3 regions of the Paenibacillus sp. S-12 genome follow, and region 1 is predicted to be linked to each of the others. Evidence: riboswitches for the same ligand, from Rfam matches in the RefSeq annotation. Region 1 holds a riboswitch; each other region holds the start of a gene.

Evidence for each region. A riboswitch is a leader RNA that binds a small molecule or an ion and turns the genes downstream of it on or off. The one in region 1 is predicted to bind cobalamin.
Region 2: another riboswitch for cobalamin. It lies ahead of NO352_RS07515 (1-propanol dehydrogenase PduQ); the one in region 1 lies ahead of NO352_RS17635 (ABC transporter substrate-binding protein).
Region 3: another riboswitch for cobalamin. It lies ahead of metE (5-methyltetrahydropteroyltriglutamate--homocysteine S-methyltransferase); the one in region 1 lies ahead of NO352_RS17635 (ABC transporter substrate-binding protein).

Annotation. Positions count from the first base shown of each region.
Region 1 covers NZ_JASIUF010000018.1:49,444-55,899, reverse strand. Annotated here, with positions in the region: gene cobD (threonine-phosphate decarboxylase CobD) at 1-143, shown strand, start outside; gene NO352_RS17650 (adenosylcobinamide amidohydrolase) at 171-890, shown strand; gene cbiB (adenosylcobinamide-phosphate synthase CbiB) at 930-1,895, shown strand; gene NO352_RS17640 (histidine phosphatase family protein) at 1,927-2,808, shown strand; cobalamin riboswitch at 3,002-3,225, shown strand; gene NO352_RS17635 (ABC transporter substrate-binding protein) at 3,662-4,660, shown strand; gene NO352_RS17630 (FecCD family ABC transporter permease) at 4,678-5,721, shown strand; gene NO352_RS17625 (ABC transporter ATP-binding protein) at 5,718-6,456, shown strand, end outside.
Region 2 covers NZ_JASIUF010000008.1:307-6,762, forward strand. Annotated here, with positions in the region: partial or broken gene NO352_RS07500 (non-ribosomal peptide synthetase) at 1-984, shown strand, start outside; partial or broken gene NO352_RS07505 (transposase) at 1,141-1,239, opposite strand; gene NO352_RS07510 (DUF3021 family protein) at 1,269-1,529, shown strand; adenosylcobalamin (AdoCbl) riboswitch at 2,262-2,414, shown strand; gene NO352_RS07515 (1-propanol dehydrogenase PduQ) at 2,800-3,942, shown strand; gene NO352_RS07520 (BMC domain-containing protein) at 4,139-4,498, shown strand; gene NO352_RS07525 (EutP/PduV family microcompartment system protein) at 4,511-4,942, shown strand; gene NO352_RS07530 (ANTAR domain-containing response regulator) at 5,017-5,589, shown strand; gene NO352_RS07535 (sensor histidine kinase) at 5,582-6,456, shown strand, end outside.
Region 3 covers NZ_JASIUF010000005.1:669,544-675,999, reverse strand. Annotated here, with positions in the region: gene metE (5-methyltetrahydropteroyltriglutamate--homocysteine S-methyltransferase) at 234-2,558, opposite strand; cobalamin riboswitch at 2,881-3,072, opposite strand; gene NO352_RS05950 (HesB/YadR/YfhF family protein) at 3,270-3,560, opposite strand; gene NO352_RS05945 (heavy metal translocating P-type ATPase) at 3,759-6,173, opposite strand; gene NO352_RS05940 (cation transporter) at 6,302-6,456, opposite strand, start outside.

The DNA.
Region 1 (6,456 bases):
AGGCAGAATTATGCCGCGCAGGTATTCTGATACGCAATTGTGATATGTATGCTGGGCTCACGGAGAGAGACTTCCGAATCGCAGTCAAGGATCGACGAGCGAACGGAATTGTAGCGTCAGCACTTGCAGCTGTGTTACAGTAAACAAACACAGAATTGAGGGGAAGCGGGATGCAGCCATATCGAGAGGGGAAACGCTCCTATCTATCTCAGTATATCGCAGGAGTACATATTCACTGGGAGGATGCTCAAGTCGCTGTTGAGCTGCCGCAAACTGCACCAATATGGAGCAGTGCTGTATACCATGGCGGGCAATGGATGGGGAATCGCATTTTGAACCAAATGGTTCATTATCAATTCGACTGCACTGATCCAGCAGAATATCTGCGGCTTTCGTGTATGGAAAGTGGCTATGTACCGGAACAGACGGTGGGGCTCTTGACGGCTGCAAAAGTTAGTCATGCCTCTGTTGTCGAGCAGGAAGCGGATGAATGCTCGCTGCTGTGCATCACAACGGCGGGGACATCCAATGCGACACGTTCAGGCATGCCGCGGCGTGTATTTTCAGCCTATGAATCGTTGAAGCCAGGCACGATCAATTCAATTCTTGTATTGGATGGGAAGCTGTCCAATGCGGCGATATTGAATCTATTCATGACGGCTACAGAGGCCAAATGTGCAGCGCTGTCTGATCTTGGCATCATAGACGCTGAAACGGGACGCGTTGCCACAGGAACGACTACGGATGCGATTGCACTTGCAGTAATAGACAGCGGTCGGTATGAACCCGTGCACAATTATGCGGGAACAGCGACAACATTGGGACATGCAGTTGGGCAGCTCGTTTATAACACTGTATATGAATCCGTGAAGACTCAGCATGAAGCGTAACCGCTAACGAGCGGAACAACCTACTAGGGTGGGAGAAACATGACAGCAGCGCTTATCATAATAGCAGCATACATATGGGATCGGATTGTTGGCGACCCGCAGGCGATTCCACACCCGGTCATTGGTATAGGGAAAGGGATTAGAGCCGTAGAGCGATTCATACGCCGGATCAGCCCTTCTGAGAGAGCGCTCAAGCCGCTTGGAATTTTGCTGCCGTTTGTTGTAGTTGGCGGCACGTATGGAGTGACCTGGCTTGTTCTAAAAGGGATGTACCATGTTCATGATTATATCGGATGGGCAGCCGAAGCATTGTTGATTGGAACAACAATTGCGGCAAAAGGACTGAAGGATGCAGGGATGGCTGTGTATCGGAGGCTGAAAGAGCAGGATTTAGAGAGTGCTCGTCGAGAAGTCGGCATGATTGTCGGCCGCGATACAGAGCAATTGGATGAACCGGAGGTCGTACGCGCCACCGTGGAGACCGTAGCGGAGAATATTGTGGATGCGGTGATATCGCCGTTGTTCTTCGCGCTTATCGGAGGCGCACCGCTGGCAATGGCGTATCGTGCGGTTAATACGCTCGATTCCATGGTCGGCTATAAGAATGAGAAGTATGGGAATTTAGGCTGGGCGTCTGCTCGCCTTGACGATATTGCCAACTGGATACCGGCGAGAATGACAGCAGTCTTTGTCACGGTAAGTGCCTTGCTGCATCGCTATGATGCTCGCAGAGCTTGCTCAACGGCGCTGCGAGATGCGAGAAAGCATCCGAGCCCGAACAGTGGCTGGGCGGAAGCATCCGCGGCGGGAGCACTTGGCATCCGGCTTGGTGGATATAATGTGTATAAAGGAATACGTTCATTCCGCGCATATATGGGGGATACACAGCAGCCCTTGCAGGCAGAGCATATACCTGCGGTATGCAGGCTGCTACTAAGCAGCTCCACATGCTTTGTGATTGTTGCAAGTCTGCTCCTCTATATATGCGGAGGATGGCTTCTGTAGACGATTGATGAATGAAGGAGTACGAAATGGAATGAGACGGACAACTAAATGGAATGCTCCCCCTATTCATCGGAACAAGCGTCGTTTAGGAGCATTGAAAACCAATAGGAAACGAGTCAATATGACAAGGCATATATTACGAAAAAAGAGTCAAACGAACAGCAAGATTGTACGCTTCGCGCTTGTACGCCACGGCTTGACGAAAGAGAATACAGAGCGGCGCTACATTAGCTATTCAGATGTGCCGCTGCTGCCGGATTCCACTGAAGAACTGAGAGGGCTTCGCCGCGCAGTGGCACATCCGTCACCGCTTCTATATACGAGCGATATGCGGCGCTGCCGCGATACGCTTGCTTATTTGCGTCCGCGCGACAGCAGGCAAGCTGTAGAGGATACAAGATTGCGAGAGTATGACTTCGGCATGTGGGAAGGCTTGACCTACAATGATTTGAAGGAGGATCCTCAGTATCGCAGATGGCTGGACGATTCTTCAGCCGTCCAGCCGCCGCGCGGGGAGCCATGGCAGTCCTTCTGCACGCGCACCGCGCATGTATGGTGGGAAGTGCTGCGGAACGCGCGCGAATCCTTCGGCAGCAGCTGCGGCATACACGCGGAGCGTCAGGAATGCGCTGCCCGTCGTCGGCCGCATCATTCTTCCCCGCTTCCCCGTGGGCGGGTGATGCGGTGCAAGCCGAGCCGGATGCGGCAAACATATGGCAGCGGACTTGCCCCGCGGCCGGATGTTGTCATTGTTACACACGGAGGCGTCGTACGTCGATTATATACGCTGGCTTTTCCACGAAAATCATTTTGGGAAGCGGCAGCGCCAATCGGCGGCGGGATCATGATTACAGCGAAGCAATGTGCGCGCAAATGGAAGTTCTTGCGAGCGGAACGTCTGCCAAGCAAATGAGGAAGCATGCGCTAACAGGCTAATATCATCGCAGCAATGATGTATTCTATTGCAAGTGGTGGGCTTTTCCCCTATAATCTAATATCGAGTTTAGGACTTAGATAACGAAATTATTCGATGTTGAATATTCGCGATACTTCAGGTCCTTGGGGAATCATAACGGGATTGATCCATGAATGTTATTGTACAGCAATGGGGCTGTATGGGTTGAAATGCCGGGATGTGTGATATTTGTACCCAGGGTTAAAAGGGAAGCCGGTGTGAACCCGGCGCGGTCCCGCCACTGTGAATGGAGTGTTGTGCTCATTAGGCCACTGTCTAATTGATCAGCAGGTATGGTATCCGCTGATAAGGATGGGAAGGCGAGCTCAACGTATTCTCCTAAGTCAGGAAACCTGCCTGAAGATAGACGAGTTGTATCCTTCGCGGAGAGGAGCACGTCATTGGCGTAATGCATCAGGCAACATGGCAGCTTAGCTGCTGGCCCCTGTATCTAGGTGTCTGCTGGATATTGCGATAGATGACAATGTGTTCCCCTGGATCGAAGGATCGGGGGTTTTTTGCTGTATAAGCAAGCATTTCATAACCATAAGCGCTTATACACGACAGCAATGCAATTTGATGTAAATGCACAGCACGAATGTATATCACGAATTCAGTCACATGAAGAGGTACAGCTTAGGTATATGCAAGTGCTCATTGACAACCGATACCCGCAGGGGAGTATAACTTTAGGCAATTGCAACTTGTCACGCAATTTCGTTACGCATGGTGGCGAATGGAACCGCTTTACGCTTGCACATTTGGTACAGAGGTAAGACGAGGAAAGAATGACGCGAGGGAGAGATAAAACATGAACAAATGGTTGAACAAATCGGTTGCGGCGCTGCTGGCGCTTATGCTGACAGTAGGACTTGCGGCTTGCGGCAACAAGGATGCGGCTAAACCCGCTGAAAATACGGCTGCTCAGCAAGAGACCAACAACACTGCCTCTGAACAACCGAAGCAGGATGATCTGAAAACGAAATATCCACTGACTGTTAAAGATGCAACAGGCGAAGAATTTACCTTCGAAAAAGCGCCTGAACGTATAGTGTCTGTATCTCCAGCAGAGACAGAGTCCTTGTTCGCACTTGGATTGGATGCTCAAATCGTTGGTGTTTCTGATTTTGATGATTATCCGGAAGCAGCGAAGTCCAAAGAGAAAATGGGCGGCATTACGAAGCCGAATGAAGAGGCAATTATTAAAGCCAAGCCGGACATCGTGTTCACAGGCATCTCCATGAAGGAGCCAGTTGTGAAAAAGTTCCGCGAGCTTGGAATTAAAATATTCAAGGTCGAGCCAAAAACGTACGATGATGTGATTACCAATATCGAATTGTATGGTCAAATTACAGACCATCAAGCGGAAGCGAAGACAGTCGTTGACAACATGAAGCAAGTGCGTGATGACGTAAAGAATGCGGTCCAAAGCGCGGAGAAGAAGAAGGTCTACATTGAATTCTCCCCAGGCTGGACAGTAGGCAGCGGCGAGTTCATGAACGAGCTGATTGAAATGGCGGGCGGCACAAACGTTGCGGCTGATTCAGCTGGCTGGATTCAAATTAACGAAGAAAATATTATTAAATCCAATCCGGATGTAATCATGTTCACACAAGGTGTAGTGGATTCCGAGACGAACAAGTCCTTGGAAGAAATTATTCGTGGACGCAGCGGTTGGAACAATATCAATGCAATTAAGAACAATCAAGTAATTGGTGTGGATCAGAACCTGATCAGCCGTCCGGGACCACGTGTTGCTGACGGATTGAAGGCTGTTGCGAAGGCGATTCATCCGGACTTGGTGAAATAATCGTCGTGGAGAGAACGATGAATAAAATGGTTGGGTATGGAGGAGCGGGTATTGCGCTTCTCCTTTTGTCCGTTGTGGGATGTTTGGCTGTAGGGTCAGTACGAATGCCAATGGGAGAAATTGCACAAATTCTGCTCCATCATATTCCGGGCATGGATCAAGTAATTCCGGTTACATGGGATGATGCCTCTGCGCAAATTATGATGAAGGTACGCTTCCCTCGTGTTCTGCTGGCTCTGCTCGTCGGAGCGGCACTCGGTGTAGCGGGAACTGCATTTCAAGGGGTATTGCGCAATCCACTGGCAGACCCGTATACATTAGGGGTATCTTCTGGCGCTTCTGTGGGAGCCGCTTTGCTTATTTACTTTGGCCTGCAATATGCACTGTTCGGCGAATGGACTATACCTGTCGTCGCATTCGCAACAGGGGTGGCAACCTTGATGGTGGTCATCAAGCTTGCCAGTGAGCAGGGCAAGATTCCGATCGAGACGCTTATTTTATCCGGGGTAGTGATGCAAGCCTTTCTTGGCTCAATTGTATCGTTTCTTGTGGCAATGACGAATCAGACGATCAATGAAATTTTATTTTGGGTAATGGGAAGCTTGGCGATGCGCGGCTGGTCCTATACGCTTGTCCTTGCTCCCTATTTGGCAGTCGGCATCGTAATTCTTATTGCATACGCAAGACCATTGAATTTGCTTGCACTAGGCGAGCGGCAAGCCTCCCATCTCGGACTTCATGTGGAACGAACGAAATGGGTAGTGCTGCTGACGGCGACAATGATTACAGCAGCGGCCGTGTCCGTCTCTGGCGTCATTGGATTTGTCGGCCTAGTCGTGCCGCATCTGCTGCGCTTGATTGTTGGCCCAGACTATCGATATTTGATACCGCTCTCAGCAATTGGGGGAGCCATTTATGTCATGTGGGCGGATACAATTGCCCGCACGGCTTTTGCGCCGACGGAAATTCCGCTGGGGGTTGTAACGGCGTTCCTGGGTGCGCCATTCTTCGCCTACTTGCTTATGCGCAATAAGCGAGCGAAACGGGGGAAATGGTCATGACACAAAGAGGAAAACATTTGCCGCTAAGGGATTTGGGGTTGGCAGAGAGCAGCAATCCCGCTAACGAACTGGTTAAAGATACGATCATTGAAGTTCAAGGATTGAGCAAGCACTATGGCGAGAAGCATGTTCTTCATGATGTAGAGCTTCGTGTGCAAGCTGGTGAATGGGTCGGCATTATCGGTCCGAACGGCAGCGGCAAATCCACGCTCCTATCCTTATTGTCTGGAGCCGATCGTCCGACGTCAGGCTCGATCCAGGTGATTGGACAGGCGCTGGCTTCCTACAAACGAAGAGCATTGTCCCAACTGATGGCTGTATTGCAGCAGGAAGCTCTGCCGCCACTTGGCTTTACCGTCCGTGAGGTGGTTGAAATGGGACGCTTCCCTTTTCAGTCCTGGCTCGGATCAGAGTCCGAGGACAGCGGAGCGCTCGTAGACCGAATTATGGAGCGGCTGCAACTGACAGAGCTGGCCGATTATCCGCTCGATCGGATTAGCGGCGGTCAGCGTCAGCGCACGGCTTTGGCCAAGCTGATGGTGCAATCGCCCAGCATCGTGCTTTTGGATGAGCCGACAACCTATCTGGATATCCATTATCAGGTGCAATTTATGGATATTGTTCGGGATTGGCAGAAGGATTGCGGCTTGACAATCGTATCTGTGCTCCATGACTTGAATTTGGCTTCTTTATACTGTGATCGGCTTGTTGTAATCCATGACGGAGGGATTGCTG
Region 2 (6,456 bases), on a different contig from region 1:
GTTGATCCATTTGAGATTAAACAAAACTTAAAGAAGTTCCTTCCATCGTACATGATTCCATCGTTTATTATGCAATTGGAGCAAATTCCTGTCACAAGCTCAGGGAAAGTGGATAAACATCGGTTGCCTTCGCCAAACGTGCGGGCCCTTGTGGAACACGATACATTTGTTGCCGCGCAAAACGATAGGGAGAAGGAACTTGTAACCATTTGGCGTGACATTCTTGTGAGTGAGCAAATCGGCATTCATGATAATTTCTTTGAACTAGGCGGAAATTCATTATTAATCATGAGTATGTTGGCTCGAATTGAAGAAAAGTACCCAGGGATTGTAAAAGTAGGCGATATATTCGCAAATCCGACTATCGCCCAGTTGGCAACGTTCATAGATGTAAGTCGTCAAGCAGCATTGAGATGTGCACAAGTTCCGTTCCCAGATTCGTATCTGTTAGGTAGTAGGAACAAGGAATTCGTATTCCATTTCCAAGATAACAGTGATTTATTTCATGTACTGAAGGAAATGCAATCAGAGAACGAGACAGCACTGGAGTCGTGGCTATTGTTTCTGTACACATACAGTGTTATCGAGGCGACAGGTCAGCAGGAGCTGTCGGTTTGCTATGGGGCGAATAATACTTTTTCATCATTCGAGATCTGTAATCACGACGACTTGAATGTATTGTTGGAGAACGTAAATAGCAAGAAACAAGCAGCTCCAAAATGCACACAAGCAAAATTTATTATTGATTACAAGCAAAATGGGTTATTTCCGATGTTTTTATATCAGTTCACAGGAAATAAAGGCTATAAGGAATACTGTGATTTCTCATTCTCTTTTACTATGAATGAAGAAGCTGTTTATTTTGAGGCAAAGATTTTAAATCGCACCCTCAATTCGGATTATATTCAATCGTTGTTTTTAAGATGGATTCAGATTGTCCAGCATGTCAGTTTGAAAGAAAAAGATGATAACAAAGTACGATAGGAGCCATTGCTGTAATAAATGAATTCGTGGTTTGAATGAAAAAAGCACCTTCTGTATGCTGGGGAACGTTCGATCCAAAGAACAAACCCCAGCACAGGAGGCACTCTACAATGAAGGATAAACACATCAGAAAACAGAATCAATGAATTCAATAAATACAAAAGCTTGCTCGCTACGTTGATATTGGGCAAATAAATCGGTAGAGAACCTACCATCCCGGATACGTGGGATATGAAGCGCAGGTGTGCCTACACGTCGCATTGGTGGGGGTCTTGCCAAGTCTTATGTTCCATTTTCCTGCTGATATCAGTGAAAAGGGAATGCGTATGCGAATTTTGATCCATTTTGTAATCGTAGAAGTTGTGATGCTTACATTCACGAATTGGATGGGCTGGGTAACGGGAGCAGTTGGCACAATGATAGTCGCAGTTGAAATCGCAATTATCTCCCTTCTCGTCCGTTGGCTTGGATGGAGCAGTGATAGGAAGGTCGCAACGAAAATCAACGAGCAGTTGCGAAAACTAAAAAATGATGAAGTTCAATAAGACGGGGAAGCAGCAGCTTACCTCGTCTTTTTTTTAGCTTACTTTGTTATTCCTACAGCATAGTGTCGTACATATTTACTCTGCACCAATCGTTAATTATGCTGATGCTGCACTGATGAAGCAGAGGAGGATTGAATTTGGATAATAGAAATCATAATTTTGATCATTGCAGCTGTTTGTGAGATATCTTTTGCACTATACCGCATTTGTACAAAGTCATATCAGAAAAAGATCAAAGCCATGATAAGGCTTGGCGCGTTTGCAGCATTCCTAATTTTCACATTGGCGTCGGTTATTGAATGGAGCTTCCGTTGGCTGGGGCTTAGACTTTTGCTGCTTGTTTGGGCGCTTCTTGGAGTGTGGACGCTCATACGCAGCAAAGAGGAACGAAAAAATATAGAAGCAGCCGCGTTATCAGAATGCAATTGCTATGCTTCTGCTCGTTGTCATCGCTTTAACTCCAGCCCTCTTACAAACCTGTCTCTGGTTTCCCCGCTTTTGTCCAATATGCTGCAGGGCGGCAGGGCAGAGATTGATCCATTTACTGTCTTGAGACGATGAATCATATTCTAGTAGAGTTTTTCGATTGCTATCTCAAAGGGCAGGGTGCTTCACATCTGCGGGGACATAATGACGAGCAAATCCTCAATTCTTTTATCTTTTATTTTTTTCATATTGCCATTCAGATCGTTTGTGCTATAATTATGTCGAATGGACGACCATTCACGTCATGCACAATAGAAGAAGTTATAGACAATGGAAGTTTGGTGCAAATCCAACGCGGTCCCGCCACTGTAATAGGCCGATGAGCTCGGTCTTAAGTCAGGTCTTTTGTCTAGTAACTTTGCCAGGCCAGTCATTTCGAGGCGAAAGTGACTGGTTTACAAGTCTAGTGACGATACCGCCTCGCTAGGCTTTTTTACATTGCTTGAAGGCTGCCGACAATGCTGTCGGAGGGGCCGGGTGCTCGCCGCCAAACATACGAAGACGTATAAATAAAAGCAAGCGGGACATTTTTCAACGATGAAGAATCATATGCACAATGGTGTGCATGTCCCAATTTTTTTGCAGAAGATTTGTCGTAATGATGAAATCGTCGACATTGCGGTTGACGCATGTTTGCATTACGATGTACAGTATAAATGACAATTGAATGATAAGCTGCACAATGGCGTGCAGACAACATAACAAGCAAAGAGGCTTTTTAAAGGGAACTATTCCTTTGAGAGGCCTCTTTTTTTGTTGTAACTACTCCTTGGAGGTGCTTTACGTGGACAAACTTTCGATTAAAGCCGATCTCTACATGGGTCATGGTGCGCTGGATCGTCTGATGGAATGGCGCAATAAGCGTATTTTCATCGTTACCGATCCTTTTATGGTCAAATCAGGGATGATCAACATGGTATTCGATCGGCTGCATGACAGCAATGAGCAATATATTTTCAGCAACATCGTACCAGATCCGCCGGTTGAGATTGTCACAGAAGGTGTAGAGGCATTAGGCGCATTCAACACCGACTTGATTATTGCTATCGGCGGCGGCTCCGCTATTGATGCGGCCAAGGCGATGAAGCTGTTTGCACAAAAGCTGCTGAACCAGCAAGACATTCCATTCGTGGCAATCCCGACGACAAGTGGGACGGGCTCCGAGGTGACATCATTTTCGGTAATCAGTGATAAGCAGAAAAACATTAAATACCCGCTCGTATCCGATGAGATGCTGCCGCAAGAGGCGATATTAGATCCGGAACTGGTTAAGAGTGTTCCAGACTTCATTACGGCTGATACCGGAATGGATGTGTTGACGCATGCAATCGAAGCTTATGTATCTACGAAGGCGAACGATATATCGGATGCGCTGGCAGAGAAGGCTATCAAGTTGGTATTTGCTTATTTGCCAAGAGCCTATAAGGATGGCAGTGATTTAGAAGCGCGTGAGAAAATGCATAATGCATCCTGCATAGCGGGTATGGCATTCAACATTACTTCGCTCGGACTGAATCATGGCATTGCGCATGTCGCAGGGGCCAAATTCAAAATTGCGCATGGCCGCATGAATGCAATGCTGCTCCCGCATGTCATTGAATTCAATGCGAATTATAAACCAGGGTATGGCAGGGAAGAGAGCACTGCTGCCGCAGTTCGCTACGCAGAAATCGCCAAGAGCTTGGGACTGTCCGCACCAAATCCAAAGAGCGGTGTTCGCAGCCTTGTACAAGCGATCAAGCAGCTGCAGAAACAACTGCAGATGCCGTATACGCTGAAGGAATGTGGAGTTGATCAGGCGCTGCTGGATGAAATGAGGGACTCGATTGCCGAGGGAGCGCTGAAGGATGGCTGCACGGCGACGAATCCTCGCGTGCCAACGGCAGGGGATGTGGCCGAAATTTTGAACAAAATGTTTCAATCTTGAGATTGCGTCGAATTTTGTCTGAATGTGTATTGACAACGTTTGCAGTATTAAAATATAGTAAAGGTAACACAACGGCGTGTTGCATACAAAACCAAGCGAAGAGGCTTCTTAAAAATTCCTGCGTGAACTTTTAAGGGGCTTTTATGTTTTTTACAGCAATTTCACGTGTTTTCTGACATGAGAGTGAGATGATGGTATGGAGCAACACCAGAATGAAAAACAACGCGTTATCCAAGAGTACGTGCCTGGTAAACAGGTCACATTGGCTCATATTATCGCGAATCCGAACCCGGACATCTACAAAAAGTTGGGATTGGGCAGCGATGCGCACGATTCAATCGGCGTCATGACCATAACACCAAGCGAGGCATCTATTATAGCAGCGGATATCGCAACGAAGGCTGCTGGAGTACAAATCGGCTTTGTCGATCGCTTTAGCGGATCGCTTGTGATTACAGGCGATGTATCCTCCGTTGAATCTGCTATAAGTGAAGTGCTGCTTGGCTTGCAAAATATTTTAGGCTTCTCTGCTGCTGCGAACATTACAAGAACGTAGGTGAAGAAGCTGATGAAAAAAATTATTTTCGCCGGAAGCACCGGTTCAGGCAAGACAACGCTGTGCCAATGGCTGCATGGTGAAGAAATTGCCTATAAAAAAACGCAAGCGATCGAAAGCTTCGACCAAGCGATTGATACGCCGGGGGAGTGCATCGAGAATCGATATTTGTACAAGATGCTGCTCGTATCGAGCGTAGATGCAGATGTAATCGGGCTTGTGCAAGATTGCACGAAGGAAGACAGTTACTTTCCACCCGCCTTCGCAACCGTATTCGCCAAGCCGGTTATCGGCGTGGTAACCAAGGTGGAGCTGGCACAGTCGCAGGAGGAAATCGCGCAAGCGAGAGCTCACCTTCAAGCGGCTGGTGTGGAACGGATTTTTGAAGTCTCGACGATAGAGAATGTGGGAGTGGAGGCGCTTCGGCAATATTTGGAGGCGTAAACGGTTTATTCTACTGCAAGAAGCGGAATACCGGTAGACAAGCAAATAACGGCAGACAATGAGGTGCATGACACATGAATGGAAAAATTGTAATAGTCGATGACGAACCTATTACAAGAATGGATATTCGTGAGATGCTCGAAGAGGCGGACTACAATGTAGTAGGCGAAGCTTCCGATGGATTTGAAGCCATCGAATTATGCAAGAAGCATCTGCCAGACCTCGTCATCATGGATGTTCAAATGCCCATCCTCGATGGGCTTAAGGCTAGTAAACGAATCTTATCAGAGCAGCTGGCGGGAGGAATTCTTCTCTTAACCGCCTTCAGCGACAAGCAAACCATCGAGAAAGCCTCGGCTGTCGGTGCGCTTGGCTATCTGGTAAAGCCGCTTGATGAAAAGTCGTTCATTCCCATGGTGGAAGTGACCATCGCAAAAGGCAAGGAAATACGCAAGTTGGAGCAGAATCTATCGAAGCTGACGCAGAAGATGGAAGAGCGTAAAGCGGTTGAGAAGGCAAAAGGGATTCTGATGAAGGAAAATGGCTACACCGAAGAGGAAGCCTATCAAACCTTGCGCAAATTGAGTATGGATAGACGATGTCCGATGATTGAAATCGCTACCACGATCGTCATGTCCTATGATTGATTTCAAAGAACGAATTGGGAAGTTGTGCAGGCTGCATACGGGGTTGTCCGAAGCGGACATTGCATGGATTTGTGAAATCGCCGAGTCTTTTGAGAATACCGACGTTCAGGACGATGTGTTCATTGACGTGCTGTCCAGTGTAGCGAATGAGGCTATCGTCGTGTATCACCGTCGACCAAATGAAGGAAAGTCGCTGTACAAGCGGCCGGTCACAGGCGAGAAGGCGCTGCGCGAGAATGAGCCTGGCGTACTGAGAACGCTGGAGACCGGAATGATGTCGCAGGGTCTGGTTGCCAACACGCAGGAGAATCACCTTGTTCGGCAGACCGTCTATCCGATGAAAAATCAAGATGGCGTAATTGCGGTCGTCATTTACGAGAAAGATGTAAGCGACAATATCCAAGCCCACTTCAATATGGGATCAGGTGTGCCTTATGAAGATGGTGAAATGTCTTCAATGCTTACGGCAATGCTGCGGTTCAAGGATTCGCTCATCAATCAGTTGGAGGATGCCGTTCTCGTATTCGACAAGTACGGATTTTTGAAACTGAAAAATAAGCAGGCAGACGCATATTACAGGCAGCTTGGTTATTTGGAGGATATACAGGGCTTGCATTATGACAATCTGTCGCTTGATCGGACGATGTTCTCTGAGGTGATGAAGCAGCATTCATCTTCACCGTGCTGTCCGCTCACGACTGACGTGAAGGCAGCGGGCCGCTATTTTCAAGTGAAGCGGTTGTTTATTGAGGAGAAGGATTTATGTGTAGGCGTCATCCTGCACGATGTGACCGAGATTAAAGACAAGGAAGCAGAAATCATTTCGAAATCGGTAGCGATCCGTGAAATTCACCATCGTGTAAAAAA
Region 3 (6,456 bases), on a different contig from region 1:
CTTTACGTATAAATAACCATTTTCGTTCTCCTTTACTCATGTCCAGAAATCAAGTTGTCCATATGCCATCTATTGCATATTTCAAATTTTAATCTTTCTTATTCCACTCCACTTTAAGAAAGAAGGGCCATCCCTGCATGGCAATCACGATGATTGCGAGAGATGACCCTTTCCTACTTAAATGATCCTATTGAGGTATAATTGCATGTTGCGGGGAGTGGTAATGAACAAGCTTATGCTTCAGTTGATACGGCCGCTGCATGACGGGCACGAGCAAGCTTCGTTGCTTCTACCATGTTGCGCAATGCTGCTACTGTTTCAGGCTCGCGGCGAGTTTTCAGACCACAGTCCGGGTTAATCCAGAACGTCTCTACTGGAAGCACGCGCAGTGCCTGTTCGATGATTCGATCAATCTCTTCCACCGCTGGGACGCGGGGACTGTGAATGTCATAGACGCCAAGTCCGATGCCAAGCTCATAGCTTTGCTTCTCCAGCGTTCCAATCATATCGCCGCCGCTTCGTGCCGTTTCAAGTGAAATGACGTCCGCATCCATCTTGCGGATTGTGTCAACCATATCGGAGAAATCACAATAGCACATATGCGTATGCACTTGCGTTTCCGGCGCTGCTCCGCAGGTGGCAAGGCGGAACGCCAATACCGCCCAATCGGTGTAATAAACAGCATCCTCTGCCTTCAGCGGCATGCCTTCCTTTACCGCCGGCTCATCGACCTGGATCATGCCGATTCCGGCTTTCTCCAGCGCGGCAATCTCTTGGCGAAGCGCATAGGCCAGTTGGAACGCAGCTTGCTCACGCGGGATATCATCGCGGACAAAAGACCAGTTCAAGATTGTGACTGGGCCAGTAAGCATCCCTTTAACCGGTTGAGAAGTCAAGGATTGAGCAAATGCCGTTTCCTTCACTGTCATTGCCTCTGTAAACGCAACATCTCCATACAACACTGGCGGTTTCACACAGCGCGAACCGTAGGATTGAACCCATCCAAACTTTGTAAATGCGAACCCATCTAACTTTTCACCGAAATATTCGACCATATCTGTCCGTTCGAACTCGCCATGCACCAGAACGTCAATTCCGATCTCTTCTTGAATGCGGATCCATCGTGTCATTTCATCTTCTAAATACGTTTCGTATGTCTTTGCATCCCATTCGCCCTTGCGGAAACGAAGGCGAGCGCGGCGAATATCCGCAGTTTGCGGCATACTTCCGATCGTTGTTGTCGGTAGCAGCGGCAAGGAAGGCCAGCGCTTACGATGCAGCTCCTTGCGCTCTTCAAATGGAAGGCGTTCAATTCCTTTTTCTTTTTCTGTCCGAAGCAGCTCCTCCAAAGCCTGAACCACTTGCGGACGCTGTCTCGAAGGCTCATTGCGCCAAGCTTGAACGCGAGCGCCGCTGTCTGTGAGCACTGCGCGAGTCTCCTCGCTTGGGCTTGAGAAATGACGAGCAAGCGCAGCAGTCTCCTCCAGCTTCTCGTCTGCGAACGCCAAGGCTTCTCTAACAGGGGCTGGCAATTCAATCTCCCGCTTCGCAGTCAACGGTACATGCAGCAGGCTGCATGATGGCTGTACGATCCAGCGCTCCCTCGGGACAATACCTTCCACCGATTCGAGCCAAGCCGCTGCTGCGGCTAGATCCGTACGCCAAATATTACGGCCATCAATGATACCGATGGCAAGCTGCTTCTGTTCTGGGAATCCAAATTTACGCAGTGCTGCTTCATTTCTACCTTTATCATGAACAAAATCAAGACCGAGCGTATCTACCGGAAGCGACACGAACGATTCGTAATCTGATACTGCATCGAAGTATGTTTGCACCCATAGCGACAAGCTTGGAGCCGCCTTGCGAAGCTCAGCATATATTTCCTGCACTGCCGGCCAATGTTCGTGCGGCATCTCCAGAACGAATGCCGGCTCATCCAATTGAACGGTCTTCACGCCTTCCTGCTCCAATTCACTCAAAAGCTGTCCATATACTCCAGCGAATTGACGAAGTACATTCAAGCGTTCTTCCGGTTTAATCCCTTTAATAAAGCGGACATACGTATAGGGGCCGATGATGACTGGCTTTCCTTCAATGCCATGGGCTTGCTTAGCCCTGCGATATGCTTGCAGCGGGCGGTTGACCGTCAATTGCGGAGCCTTGCCCTCCCACTCTGGCACAATGTAGTGATAGTTCGTGTTGAACCACTTCGTCATCTCGCAAGCGACGGCATCCTGTGTGCCTCGAGCCAATGCGAACAGCAAATCCGCGCTTACTTCACCTCCATTGTAGGAGAACCGTGAAGGAATCAATCCGAAAGTAGCAGTCATATCAAGCACATGATCATACCAGGTGTAATCATTGACCGGAATCAGATCAATACCTGCCTCTTGCATCGTCTTCAGGCGAACGTCATTGATGCGTTCCAGCTCATCCTCCAATTGCTCCGCAGAGCTGTTGCCTGCCCAATACTGCTCCAATGCCTTTTTCCATTCCCGGTCGTATCCGATCCGAGGGTAACCTGCTGTGCTTGTCTTGATTGAATTGGCTGTCATCATACTGCCCCTCTCATGCGTAATTTTGCCGTACGGGATTAATTGGACAATTTCTATCGCTTAACACGGAATTAGAATTGCAGTCGAACTCACTACTCCACCTTATGAGACGTTTATGGATCGCCTTGTGCATTCATTACATCCTTAATATGCAAAAAAAGACATTCCTGTCCCATAACAGAAATGTCTCGTAAACGTCCATGAAGGCATAATGGAATAGATCGTTCCTTCCGGCTCATTAGCAAAAAACACCTCATGCTAAGAGGAATCGAAATGACGATATCCATGCTTACGAACACTTCCCTATCTCCCGTAGGTACGAACAGTGTTGTCAAAACAGGCAGGTCTCCTGGCTTCAGCTTCATTGGCCATTGCAGCCTTCCCGATTCCTTACAAACCAGTGGCTCTCTCGCAATACCTCAACTGTCACAGTGGCGGGACCGCGCCGGATTTCCAACCGGCTTCCCTATTAAGCTTCGACGTTACCCGAAGCACCTGTTTCCCATATTTAATTACATTGAAAGCCGCTTTCACACATCTTCCAATTGAGAACGATTATATATCTAACCAGAGCGATTGACAAGAATTTTTTCTCAGTTTCTATTCGAAAAAAATCCTAACCCCGCCCGCTTCATTTGTACATAAGCTCCCCTTACATACACAATAGGCGAGCCTCACGGCTCGCCTAACGATCATTGATGGGGTGATATGCTAGATGACCATCCCTTCATGTACGAAAACAATATCTTCGTCCTTCTCATCCAGCGTCAATTCGCGATTATCCAAGAACCATACATCATTTTGCTCCATAAAGAACGTAATGCCGTTCACGACTTCCGTCACTGCTGGATATTGCGGACTGTCTTTCATGATGCCGAATGAATAAGGCCCTGAAGCACTGAATCCGCTGTAGCGCACAAAGATGCGCACTTGATCTCCTGCTGTAAATCCCCAATCGGCCAAAAAACGCTCGACTGCCTTCGCTGTAACGCGTAATTGCATGCTCAGACCTCCTTAATCCAACCTATCATCATTTATGATCATACCACGCGCATATATCATTTGTTAACACCAAAGTGTTTGGTACGAACATGGTCTGCGACTTTTTCCGACTGTCCGCATTACGCAGATGTTGAGCATACAACATATGTCCGTTGTCGGCAATCATCCACTATAGCTCAGAAAAGCCTCTCCTTGAAATTACAGCTTGATCCGCTGAAGACGAAGCGCATTGAGCACGACCGAGACTGAACTGAACGCCATGGCCGCGCCTGCAAGCCATGGAGCAAGCAGACCGGATGCTGCAATCGGAATGCCGAGCGTATTGTAAATAAGCGCCCAGAACAAGTTTTGCTTAATATTGCGCATCGTCCGGCGGCTCATCTCCATCGCATCAGCAATCCCGTTCAAGTCGCCGCGCATCAAAGTTACACCTGCTGTCTCCATTGCTACATCCGTCCCTGTACCGATAGCGAAGCCAATGTCAGCCGCGGCAAGCGCAGGTGCGTCGTTGATGCCATCGCCTACCATGGCAACGACTGTGCCGTCCTGCTGCAGCTCACGAACATGCTGCGCTTTTTGTTCAGGCAGCACCTCTGCAAATACATCATCAATCCCGACTTGTGAAGCGATGGCTTTCGCTGTTCGAATGTTGTCCCCTGTCATCATCACTACTCGAATCCCCATCTGATGGAGCCGCTCAATCGCCTGCTTCGAGGAAGCCTTCACCTGATCAGCTACAGCAACAATCCCTCTCCACTTGCCATCAACCGCAATCAACATCGCCGTCTTGCCTGACTGTTCCATCTCCTGCAGTGCTGCTTCCGCGTTACTGCTTACGATTCCGTTCTTCTCCATCCATCTGCGCGTCCCGACAATGATGGATTGCCCATTTACTTGAGCCTCTATGCCATATCCAGGCTCAGCGCGGAATGAAGTCGGCTCAACCGTACTAATTCCTTGCTCGGACAGTCCCTTCACAATCGCTTGCGCAAGCGGATGCTCAGACTGCTTTTCGGCAGATGCAAGCAGGGTCAAAAGCTCTGCCTTCTCCTCTTCATTCACATCAGGAAGCACAACATCGGTAAGCGAAGGTGCCCCTTCTGTTACGGTACCCGTCTTATCGAGCACAACAGTCTGAACTCGATAAGCTCCCTCTAAGTGCTCGCCTCCACGGAATAGAACACCATATTCGGCCGCACGACCCGTACCAGCCATGATGGAAGTTGGTGTAGCCAGACCTAATGCGCATGGACAAGCAATGACGAGCACAGCGATGGTACGAGATAAGGCGATACCGAAGTTCCCGGGCTCAACTGCGAAGTACCATAGCAAAAACACAAGAACTGCAATCCCAACGACGATCGGTACGAAAATGCCTGAAATTTTATCCGCAATCCGCTGAATAGGAGCCTTGGAGCCCTGTGCTTCCTCGACGATTTTAATAATTTGCGACAGAGCCGTTTCGGAGCCTATCTGAGTCGCTTGCATCGTGAAGGCGCCTTGCGCATTCACTGTAGCACCATACACATTATCCCCAGCCTGCTTCTCCACAGGAACACTTTCCCCAGTCAGCATGGACTCATCTACGGTTGAAGTACCACTAACGACAACTCCATCTACTGGAACCTTCTCGCCTGGACGAACGAGCACGATGTCTCCACTCGCCACATCTTCCACTGGCACTTCTACTTGTTCGCCATTGCGCACAACCGTTGCCGTTTTAGCACGAAGTCCCATGAGAGCGCGAATTGCCTGAGAGGAGCGCCCTTTCGCAGAAGCCTCCAGCCATTTTCCAAGCAGAATAAGGGTAATGAGCACAGCGCTCGTTTCAAAGTACATTTCAGGATGATGAAGTTGGCCGATTTGCCATTGCCACGCCAAATACACACTGTACACATACGCAGAAGTCGTGCCGAGAGCAACCAGCACATCCATATTGGCACTGCCGCTGCGAAGCGCTTTGTACGCCCCCACATAGAACCGTGCACCAATGATAAATTGAACCGGCGCAGCTAGAATCATCTGCACCCAAGGGTGCATGAACCATTCCGGCACCCATATCCATGAAGTGAACGAAAAATGTCCTACCATCGACCATAGAAGCGGAATCGACAAAATAGCCGAGACAAGAAATGTGTTGCGCAGACGGCGCATATTCCGCTGGGTCGGCGACTCTTGTTCCCCTTCACCCTCTTCCTTCTTCAATCGGCCTGTATATCCAAGCTGGGCAATTTTATTCAAAATATCTTCTTGCTTTAATCCAATGTAAGTTATTTTTGCAGTCTCAGTCGCCAAGTTAACGGCAGCGCTCTGCACGCCCGGCAATCGATTCAGCCCCTTTTCAATTCGGGTTGAACAGGCGGCACAGGTCATGCCTTCAATTTGCAAATCCATTGTTTCAACCGGCACCTTATACCCCAGATGCTCAATCTTATCTACAACCTGCTGTAAGGATACAGCATCGCCGTCATACTGCACGGCTGCTCGTTCAGAAGCCAGATTTACTGCTGCTTCCTCTATGCCGTCCATGCGCTTCAAGCCTTTTTCAATCCGGGTTGCACACGCAGCACAGGTCATGCCTTCAATCGGCAACGTTGTATGCTTTTCTGCCATGGTCAAGTCCTCCCTACTCTCATAAATATACCCCTATACCCTATATCCAATTCCAAAAGAAAACTCCTCGTAAGGAGTATTCTCGGTTGAATGATTTCGGGCAGGATGAAAGCGCCGCGCCCTAATTATTAAACTACATCGTATCCTTGATCCTCAATTGCCTCGCGAATTTGTTCTGGCTTCACCTTGGACTCATCATACGATATCGTCACTTGCTTCGCTGCCAAATCAACTTGAGCTGAAGCTCCTGTACCTTCAACCGCACGTTCTACCGCTTGCTTGC